DNA from 3 places in the Streptomyces sp. NBC_00212 genome. Region 2 is predicted to be linked to each of the others. Evidence: riboswitches for the same ligand, from Rfam matches in the RefSeq annotation. Region 2 holds a riboswitch; each other region holds the start of a gene.
What was found. Region 2 has a riboswitch for cobalamin ahead of OHA17_RS02570 (CbtB domain-containing protein). Riboswitches for the same ligand answer to the same signal wherever they lie in the genome.

Region 1 (3,267 bases), 190 kb from region 2:
CCGCGGGCCAGTGTCACGACCTCGGCCGTCTTCTGGCGGGCGAAGGCGAGCCAGCGCGCGATCTGCGGCTCGATGCCGCGTTCGGCGGCCGCGTCCAGCGGGACGTGCAGCAGCGAGCAGGAGGCGGCCACGTCCACACGATCGGCGAGACCGAGCAGCGTGGCCAGCGTGGTGAGCGACTTCTCCAGGTCGTTGATCCACACGTTGCGCCCGTCCACGACCCCGGCGACGAGCCGCTTGCCGGGCAGGCCGCCGACCGCGGCGAGCTCGTCGAGGTTGGCGGCCGCGGGACCGGTGAAGTCCAGGGCGAGCCCGTCGACCGGCGCCTTGGCGAGGACCGGCAGGGCCTCGCCGAGCCGGTCGAAGTAGGAGGCGACCAGGAGCTTCGGGCGGTCGGTGAGTGAGCCGAGCTCGCGGTAGGCGCGGGCGACGGCGTTCAGTTCGGCGGGAGTGCGGTCCTGGACGAGCGCGGGCTCGTCCAGCTGCACCCACTGGGCTCCGGCCGCCCGCAGATCGGCCAGCACCCGCGCGTACACCGGGAGCAGTCGGTCGAGCAGGGTCAGCGGTTCGAAGTCGGCGGCCACGCCGGGCGCGGGCTTGGCGAGCAGCAGGTAGGTCACCGGTCCCACGAGCACGGGACGCGCGGCGAGCCCGAGCGCGAGGGCCTCAGTCAGCTCACCGACCTGCTTGGAGGAGTCGGCGCCGAAGACGGTGTCCGGCCCCAACTCCGGTACCAAATAATGGTAGTTGGTGTCGAACCACTTGGTCATTTCCAGCGGCGCCACGTCCTGGGTGCCGCGCGCCATGGCGAAGTAGCCGTCCAGGGCGTCGGCCGCGACGGCCTCGCGGTGGCGGTCGGGGACGGCCCCCACCATGACGCTGGTGTCCAGGACGTGGTCGTAGTACGAGAAGTCACCGGTCGGCACCTCGTGGACGCCCGCCTCGGCGAGCTGCCGCCAGGTGGCCGCCCGCAGTTCGGCGGCGGTGCGCCGGAGTTCGGGCGCGCCGACACGGCCCTTCCAGTAGCCCTCGATCGCCTTCTTGAGTTCCCGGTTGGGGCCTTGGCGGGGGTAGCCGTACACGGTGGCGTGTGCTGCCGCGGTTGCGGGCTTGGTCGTCACGAGACTCTCCTTCGCGAGCTCTTCGGTGGAGCGGACCCCGGAACGGGACGAAGGCGCGAAGGGACGACGGACCGGGGCCGCGGTGTGTGCCGCTGCCGCTGGTGCGTACGCCGACCCGCCCACGAGGTCACCGGGATCTCCGTGCGCGAACGGTCGCACACGGGCAGTGGCAGGTCTTCGGACTCGCGGGCACGCCTCGTGCTCTTTGAGGCATCTACTGGCCGTCGCTTCCCAGGCCCGGCCGGGCCCAGTGCGTATGACGGCGGTCGTTCCCGCTCACCGCTGCGGGGCAGTCCCGGATTCCCACCGGGTTCCCTCTTACGACGCATCCCGCCTGGCGGACGGGGCGAACCAGCTGCGTTCGCACCCTATGCGCTCGACCGGCGACCCGGAAACCACGTTTCCGTATACCGGACGGTGAGCTGCGGCACGCGGCGCCCCACCACGGCAACGGGGAGGGCTTCAATTGCCGCGGGAGAGCACCCGGCGGGCCAGCGTCAGTGCCGAGTCCCGCCCGTGGCTGAGGTCGTCCTCGGTGAAGACGGGGGTGCGCAACCGGGGCGGGATGCCCGGGCCGTCGAAGGAGCGGCCGTCCTGATCGAGGTACTTCTCGTTGGGCAGGATGACCGCCCAGTCCTTCGACAGGGGGCGGAACATGACGTCCGAGAAGACGCCCTGGGTGTTCTCGCCGATCCGCGTCACCTCGGGGTCACGGCCCATCAGTGCCTGCGTGAACGTCTCCGCCGCGCTGACGGAACTGCCGCTCGTGAGCAGGGCGACCGGCCCGGTCCAGCGCGGGGCCGTGGCGGGGTGCACCACGATCGGCTGGGGGCGGGTGAAGCGGACCGGGTCGTCGGGGTCGTTGCGGGCCACCTTGCGGTACGCCGTGTACGCGCGGTCGGTGAGCCGCGAGGCGATCCGCAGGCCGAGCGCGTCGGAGCCGCCTCCGTTGAGCCGAACGTCGATCACGAGGCCGCCCAGTGGATCGGATCCTGCGGCGGCACCGGGCGTGAGCAACGCGTCCAGAGCGCGGTCGAGTTCGGCGACTTGTCGCTGGAAGTCGTCCCCGTCGACGTACCCGTCGAAGGAATCGATCCTCAAGTAGCCAATGTGGTGCGGCAGTTGACCCACCACGAGCTTGCCCTGGGCGAACGTCCGTGCCGGGGCGACGAGTTGGTGGGTGACGGCGTCTGCCGCGCGCGCTCGCAGGTTCGGCGTCGGCACCCTGGTGCCGGGCCGCAGACCGAAGTAGACGGTCCTGCCCCCGTGGACGAGGCCCGTGTGGGCGTCGTTCAGCGGGCGGATCATGTCGGTGAGGATCTGCTGGAGGCGCGCGTCGGTGGTGGTCGGTGTGACGAGCGGGCGGTATCGGTCCCTGGCTGCCCGCCAGTCGATGCCCTTGGCGGCGAAGAAGGGGTAGTTCTCCGCGAAGGTGGCCCAGAACCGGTCGAACACGGCGAGCGGCCCCTCCTCGGCGGGCTTCCCGCACGGTTGCGGCAGCGCGGGCAGCCGTTCCAGATGACGTACGCCGGCCGCGTCGTCCGGCGCGAGGACCGCGTGCCCCCGCCCCTCCGGCGTGAGGGTCATCGAACCGACCGAGCCCTCGCCGAAGCGGGTCGCTCCGCCCGGGCCCGGACTGCCGACCTGCTCGGCCGTGACGGCACCCGGCAGGCAGCTGACGCGGGTGGTGTCGTACGTCGTGAGCTTCCCGCTCGCGATCGTCACCACAGTGCCGTAGCCGTCCATGCGCCACACCCCGTCGAGGGCCCCCGGCCCGGCGGCGGGCGCCGCCCCGGCCGCGCCGACGGTCAATGCCAGAGCCATCCCGATCGCCGCCGCTCGGGCGACCGTCCGTACGCGCACCATGTGAGCCCTTCCCCGTCGCTCGCCGACCGCACTCGACGATAGCGCCGGGCCCTTGGCCCGACATCCACCACACGGGCCGACCAGGCCCTACCTGAGCAGGAGCGACGGGCGGTGGAGCGGGACCTGCGGAGGATCGACCCCCTAGGCTTCCGTCTGGCATCGGCCCCGACCTCAGGAGCGCACATCGTGTTCGACCCCGCACCGGACTACCCCTACCCCGACGGCCACCGGCCCGACGAGGCGCCTGCCCCGCACGCCCTGCTCGCGCCCGTGACCGGCC
Region 2 (3,267 bases):
GCCCGGGGCGGCGCGGTAGATCAGGCAGCAACTCCTGCGCCGGAACGCGCCGTTGGCGGTTGTGGTGGCGGAATCCCGCAGGGCCGGGCTGTCCAGGAGGAGCGTGAGCGTCGTACGGGTTCGCTCCGCGAGCTCCGGTGCAGCGGTGGCGATCATGGTCGCGGCACCGTTGAGCGCCGACGCGATGTTGCCTCGGAGGATGTGGGGGGAGAGCGAGAACGGCCGCATGGCGGTGGCGAGTTCACCGATGGGGCCGTCGAGGAAGGTGGCGAGTGCTTCGGGCGGAACCGGTCCGGCGCTCACCGCGGTGCTCGGGACGGACAGGGGGATGGGGCCGCCCAGGACCGGCTGCCAGTGGGCGTCCGAGAGGCCGAAGGTGAGAAGGCGTTCGTGCAGCACGAACGCGGCAAGGGCCGGCGACAGCAGTCTCGCGGTCAGGCCGAGGTGGGTCACGGACGCGGCCACCCGTACCTCAACGGCATCGAGCGGCTGCTCTCCGGCCGTGGCCAGCCAGCCCCGTACGGCCGACACGCGAGCCTCGATGAGTTGCCGGGACATCGGGACCCACGGCTCCACCGGCCGCGCGTCCACGGCGTGGGTGTGCAGGGCGAAGAACGGCCCGAGCGCGGTGATCTCGGTGATCACCGCGCCCGACGTCGGAGCGAACGTCATGCGGGGACGGGCGCAGGGCCCTGCGCGGGGGCGTCGGCGGATTCCCGGCGGGGCTCAAGAAGGCGTTCGGCCAAGGGGCCGAAGAACAGCCCGATGGCGGCCCAGAGCAGGAGTTGTGCGGCGACGGAGAAGAAGCGGAAGGAGAACAGAACGTCGGCGGGGAAACCCGGGTAGACGATCGTGCCCTTGGCGTCCTTGAGGGGCAGCGGTGTCTCGGTGGCCTGGTTGCCGAAGTTCTCCTTGTTGTAGGCCAGGTGCCCGAGCGAGGGCAGGACCAGCATCACGATGCCGATCGCGACGACGAACACGGCGCCGCCGATCAGCGTGGCGTTCCAGTTGCCGTAACGAGCCTGGAGCCGTTTGCCGAGCCAGACCGCCGCCACCAGGAAGGCGATCGAGCACACCACCATGATGAGGTAGAGGCCGCTGCGCTGCTTGATGGTGTCCTCGTGGCCGATCGCCGGAGGGTTGGCCGGGTACTTGAGGAACGGCACCAGGTACATCGCGAGGAAACCGCCACCGGCCACCAGCAGTGCCAGCGTGCGGGCGCGCAGGGCGCCGGTCCGGCCCAGGCAGACCGTGTAGGCGACGGCGAAGAGCGCGCCCATGGCCATGCCGAAGAAGATCATGCCGACACCGATACCGACGTTGGCCTGAATGGTGCGGCTGAACAGGTCGGGGTCCGCTGCCTCCACCGGCAGGCCGGCGGCCTTGTCCAGTGCGGCCTGGGCGGCGTCACGCCCGCTCTCGTAGTCGATGGCTTTCGTGATCTGCGGCTCGGCGAAGATCCGTGCGAAGACGAATGCGAGCAGCCCTGCCACTGCGCCGACGAGAACGCCGCGCAGTATCAGCTTCTTTTCCATGTCGAGTTGTCCGTACTTCCGTGTGGGTCAGTGGCAGGGGAAGCCGAGGAAGTGACGCCCGTCGTGGACGAACTCGTGGATGTGCATGTCGTTGCCGAAGACCGAGACGGCCCCCTGGTCGACGCCGATGAAGTAGTAGACGGCCAGCGCGAGGATCGCGGTGCCGACCAGCCACAGCACCGACTTCGAAACCGGCAGGACGACAGGCGTGGACGCCGGGCGGGATGTGGAAATGCTGCTCAAGGCGGGGCCCTCCTTCTCGGGATCTTGCGTCCCTTGGATCAAACGGGGCGAAGTGACGGACAAGTGTCTGACTCACCGGCCACCCTCGCGGGCGGTCGGTTCACAGTGGCGCGACCGTGCTGGAATCTCACCAGCTTCCTTATCTCATCACTACACGTGGAGCATAGGGCGCCGTTCTCGAACGGGTCAATCAAGCCGTTGCCAAGTCCTGGCCCCTCTCCCGCGCCCTGCTCTTGCGCCGACCCCGGACCGGCGTCCAGCGACCCCTCCGTAGGCCGTACGCAACCCCCGCCCGACCGTCGGTGGATTGCGGAGCCTCTCGCGGCGTTTCAAGGTGTGAAGTGACCCCCGATCACCCCGAGTGGCCAAGGAGACAGCATGCCTCGCGGATCGAGCCCCAAGCGGGAGCGCCAGTACGAGCACATCAAGGAGAGCGCCGAGGAGCGCGGCGAGAGCGCCAAGCGCGCCGAAGAGATCGCGGCCAGGACCGTCAACAAGGAACGGGCCCGCGCCGGCGAGTCCAGGACCGCGAGCAAGAGCTCCATCCAGGACATGTCCTCGTCCCAACGGGGCGGCCGGCGCTCGCACAGCGGCTCACAGGGCCCAACGTACGACCAGCTCTACGCGGAGGCGCAGCGCCGCAACATCCATGGCCGGTCCAGCATGGACAAGGCCGAGCTCAAGCGGGCCCTCGGCGGGAGTTGAGGCCGAGGCGGGCGGTTCGGCCGGCTCCGTGCGGCGAGGGACTGAACGGGGGGCACGGACCGGCCGGGCCGTGGGGCCCGCCCGTCCATCGTGCCAGGACCGGCCCGGACGCGCGATCCGGACGGCCGCGCACCGTCACCGGGGCGGCCCCACCTTGCGCGACGGTGCAGGCCGGGCGGGCCGCCGCGGCTGTTCGGACGGGCGGTCCGGCACCGCGTACCCGCGCCGCTCGCGCAGCCGGTCCTCGATCGGTGTGGGGGCGCCGAGGAGGCGCTCCTCGTACCGGCCGAGGGCCAGCAGCACGCCAAGGAGCAGCGGCGGGATGAGAACGGCCACTATGACCATGACGACTCCTCGACGGCGGACGGTCTGCGGACCGCGTAGCCCCCTGTCACGCACCGGAAGCGATTCGGCGCAACCGATGCGGTCGGGAACCCGCAAACGGACAGCGGGCCGATGTTTTCCATCGGCGCAGCACGGTTAGTCGTGAAATATGGTGCAAATCGGCTACACAATGATGACTGAGCAGACGGGTCCGCGCGAGCTCGTGGCGGATCTGGTCGCCGCGGAGCGTGCCGGGTTCGACTTCTCCGTCACCTCCGACCACTACTTTCCGTGGCTGGAGAGCCAGGGGCACGCGCCGTACGCGTGGAGCGTGCTCGGCGCGGCCGCCGAGGCCACCACACGGATCCCGCTGATGACGTTCGTGACCTGCCCGACACTGCGCTACCACCCCACCGTCGTGGCGCAGAAGGCGGCCACGATGCAGATCCTGTCCGAAGGC
Region 3 (3,267 bases), 5.0 Mb from region 2:
GCCCCGCTGGACACCCCGAGCAGGAAGGGGTCGGCGAGGGGGTTGCGCACGAGGGCCTGCAGTACGGTCCCGATGACGGCGAGCCCGGCCCCGGTGACGGCCCCGAGCACGACGCGGGGCAGCCGCACGTCGAGCACGATGGTCCGGTACGGGCCGGGCTCCGCCGAACCGGTGACGATCCCGAGCACTTGGTGGGCCGGTATCCGCACCGAGCCGAGCGCGAGCCCGGCGATGAAGCCGGCAGCCAGTACGGCTGTGAGCCCCCCGAGCACGAGGGGGTACCGCCAACGCGGGGTCACCCCGCTCACTCCCCCGCCCCCGGGCGGAGCTGCCCCGCCAGCTTCGCCACCGCGTCCGGTGCTCTGACCCCCGTCACCATGTCCGACAGCGGCAGGACCGCGAAGCGGTTGTTCTTGACGGCCGGGACGGACGCCAGCGCCGGGTCGTCGCGCAGGCGTTGCTTCTTGGCCGCCACGCTCGTGCCGCCGTAGTCCAGGATCAGGATCAGCTCCGGCCCGCGGGCCACCACGTTTTCCCAGCTCGCGTCGCCGAAGGACTTGTCCTTCAGGTCGTCCGCGAAGACGTTGCGGCCGCCCGCCCTCGTCACGATGTCGTTGCCGATGCCCTTGCCGCCCACCGTGAACGCCGTCTTGTCCCCGCTGTCGTAGACGAAGACCGAGACCGGCGCCCGCCCCTTCTGGGCCGCCGCCGTCCTCGCGTTCGTGGCCTCGGCCGACTTCACCCACGACTCCGCCCGCTCGGGCACCCCGAACGTCCGGCCGACCTCGCGGACCTCCTCGTACACCTCGTCCATCGTCGTCGAGGCGCCCTTGGGGCAGTTCTCCACGTTCAGGCGGGACTTGATGCCGCTCTTGGCGAGCGCCTCGCGGCCCCGGCCCTCGTTCGCGGCGAAGGCGGTTGCGTAGCCGCCGTACACGTAGTCGGGCGCGACCGACAGGAGCTTCTCGTACGAGGGGTACTCGGCGGCCAGGACCGGGACCGAGTGGTAGTCCGCCGCGTACTTCGGCAGCACCTTGTCGTCCAAGTAGGCGGTCCCGACAAGGGACTTGGCGAGGCCCAGCTCCAGCATCACCTCCGTGGCGTGCTGGTTCATCGTCACCGCCCGCTTCGGCGGCGCCGTGAACGTCGTCGTCACCCCGCAGTTGGTGACCGTGTACGGGAAGCCGGGGGCCGGGCCGCCCCGGGCCTCGGGCCGCGCCTGTGTCGTGCACGCGGCGAGCGGGAACAGCAGGGCGGCGGCCAGGGCCGCGCGGCGCCAGAGCATGACTGAGCTCCTCCAAGGGGATTTCCACGTCCCCTGTCGTCGGGAGAAGGCGGCAGGTCAGTTCCTGGCTTCCGGCGCCGCGGGGTGTCCACGGGGCCGGTCACAGTGGCGGGACCGTGCCGGATTCACACCGGCTTCCTGGGTCCTGCCGCCCGAATAATCAAGATTGCGTACAGATAGTACGTGTCGGTCCGTACGCGGCGGCGCGCGGCGGTACGCGTCAGTACGCCTCGACGACCTTCACGTCTTCTTCCGTGATCACGCCGTCCACGATCCGGTACGAGCGGAACTGGAACTCCCCCGCCCCGTCCGTGTCCGCCGTCGACACCAGGACGTAGTGCGCGCCCGGCTCGTTGGCGTACGTCACGTCCGTGCGGGACGGGTACGCCTCGGTCGCGGTGTGCGAGTGGTAGACGATCACCGGCTCCTCGTCGCGGTCGTCCATCTCGCGGTACAGCTTCAGGAGGTCCTGCGAGTCGAACTCGTAGAACGTGGGCGAGCGGGCCGCGTTCAGCATCGGGATGAAGCGCTCGGCGCGGCCGGTGCCCGCCGGGCCCGCGACCACACCGCACGCCTCGTCGGGGTGGTCGGCGCGGGCGTGCGCCACGAGCTGGTCGTGCAGGGCCTGGGTGATGGTCAGCATGTCGGCAAGGATAAGCAGACAGGCCGTCCCGTATCGAGGTGCGATACGAGACGGCCCGCATGGTGAGAACCTGCTGGTCAGCGGATCAGCTGCGCTTGGCGAAGGCCTTGTTCTCGGGGTTCTTGGCCTTCAGGACGAGGTAGGAGACGCCCAGGATCAGGGCCCACAGCGGCGCGCAGTACAGCGAGACGCGGGAGTCCTTGTCGATGCCCATCATCACGATGACCATGAAGATGAAGAGCAGCGCGAACCAGCTGGTGTACGGGGCGCCGGGGGCGCGGAAGCTGGACTGCGGCAGGGCTCCGGCGTCCGACTGGCGGCGGTAGCGGATCTGGCAGACCAGGATCATGATCCAGGCCCACATGCCGGAGATGGTGGCGAAGGAGACCACGTAGTCGAAGGCCTTGCCGGGCGCCACGTAGTTGATCCACACGCCGACCAGCATGAGCGCCGCGGAGACCGTGGTGCCGATCAGCGGGGTGCCGCTCTTGGTCAGCTTGGTGAAGGCCTTCGGGCCCTGGCCGTTGAGCGCGAGGTCGCGCAGCATGCGGCCGGTGGAGTACATGCCCGAGTTGCAGGAGGAGAGCGCGGCGGTCAGCACGACGAAGTTGACGATCCCGGCGCCGATGCCGAGGCCCATCTTCTGGAAGGCGGCGACGAAGGGGCTGACGCCCGGCTGGAACTCGTGCCACGGGACGACCGAGAGGATCATGATCAGGGCGCCGATGTAGAAGACGGCGATGCGCCACGGCACGGTGTTGATGGCCTTGGGCAGGGTCTTCTCGGGGTCCTTGGACTCGCCCGCGGTCACACCGACCAGCTCGACGGCGAGGAAGGCGAACATCACGATCTGCAGGGTCATCAGCGTGCCGCCGATGCCCTTGGGGAAGAACCCGCCGTCGTTCCACAGGTTGGCGACGGTGGCGGTGTCCGCGGCGTCCGAGAAGCCGACGGTGAGGATGCCGGCGCAGATCAGGATCATGCCGACGATCGCGGTGACCTTGACCATGGAGAACCAGAACTCCAGCTCACCGAAGAGCTTCACGGAGATGAGGTTCACGGCGTACAGGATGAGCGTGAAGATCAGCGCGTAGGCCCATTGCGGGATGCTGCCATGGGTCCAGAAGGACATGTACTGGGCGGCCGCGGTCACCTCGGTGATGCCGGTGACGACCCAGAAGAGCCAGTACGTCCAGCCGGTGACGAAGCCCCAGAACGGGCCGACGAACTCCCGGGCGTACTCCGAGAAGGAGCCCGACACCGGGCGGTACATGAGCAGCTCGCCGAGGGCGCGCATGATGAAGAAGATGACCAGGCCCGCGATGGCATAGGCCAGGAT

Region 1: it holds a riboswitch for cobalamin, as region 2 does, so the genes downstream of both, metE (5-methyltetrahydropteroyltriglutamate--homocysteine S-methyltransferase) here and OHA17_RS02570 (CbtB domain-containing protein) in region 2, are expected to answer to the same signal.
Region 3: it holds a riboswitch for cobalamin, as region 2 does, so the genes downstream of both, OHA17_RS24975 (ABC transporter substrate-binding protein) here and OHA17_RS02570 (CbtB domain-containing protein) in region 2, are expected to answer to the same signal.

The regions. Positions count from the first base shown of each region.
Region 1 is NZ_CP108115.1:666,377-669,643, reverse strand. It holds gene metE (5-methyltetrahydropteroyltriglutamate--homocysteine S-methyltransferase) at 1-1,121, opposite strand, end outside; cobalamin riboswitch at 1,272-1,492, opposite strand; gene OHA17_RS03505 (S41 family peptidase) at 1,584-2,987, opposite strand; gene OHA17_RS03500 (FABP family protein) at 3,174-3,267, shown strand, end outside.
Region 2 is NZ_CP108115.1:475,147-478,413, reverse strand. It holds gene OHA17_RS02580 ((2Fe-2S)-binding protein) at 1-672, opposite strand, end outside; gene OHA17_RS02575 (CbtA family protein) at 669-1,535, opposite strand; gene OHA17_RS02570 (CbtB domain-containing protein) at 1,563-1,778, opposite strand; cobalamin riboswitch at 1,819-1,962, opposite strand; gene OHA17_RS02565 (plasmid stabilization protein) at 2,157-2,483, shown strand; gene OHA17_RS02560 (hypothetical protein) at 2,619-2,828, opposite strand; gene OHA17_RS02555 (LLM class F420-dependent oxidoreductase) at 2,977-3,267, shown strand, end outside.
Region 3 is NZ_CP108115.1:5,449,266-5,452,532, reverse strand. It holds gene OHA17_RS24980 (FecCD family ABC transporter permease) at 1-299, opposite strand, end outside; gene OHA17_RS24975 (ABC transporter substrate-binding protein) at 305-1,285, opposite strand; cobalamin riboswitch at 1,323-1,456, opposite strand; gene OHA17_RS24970 (Mov34/MPN/PAD-1 family protein) at 1,506-1,928, opposite strand; gene OHA17_RS24965 (amino acid permease) at 2,014-3,267, opposite strand, start outside.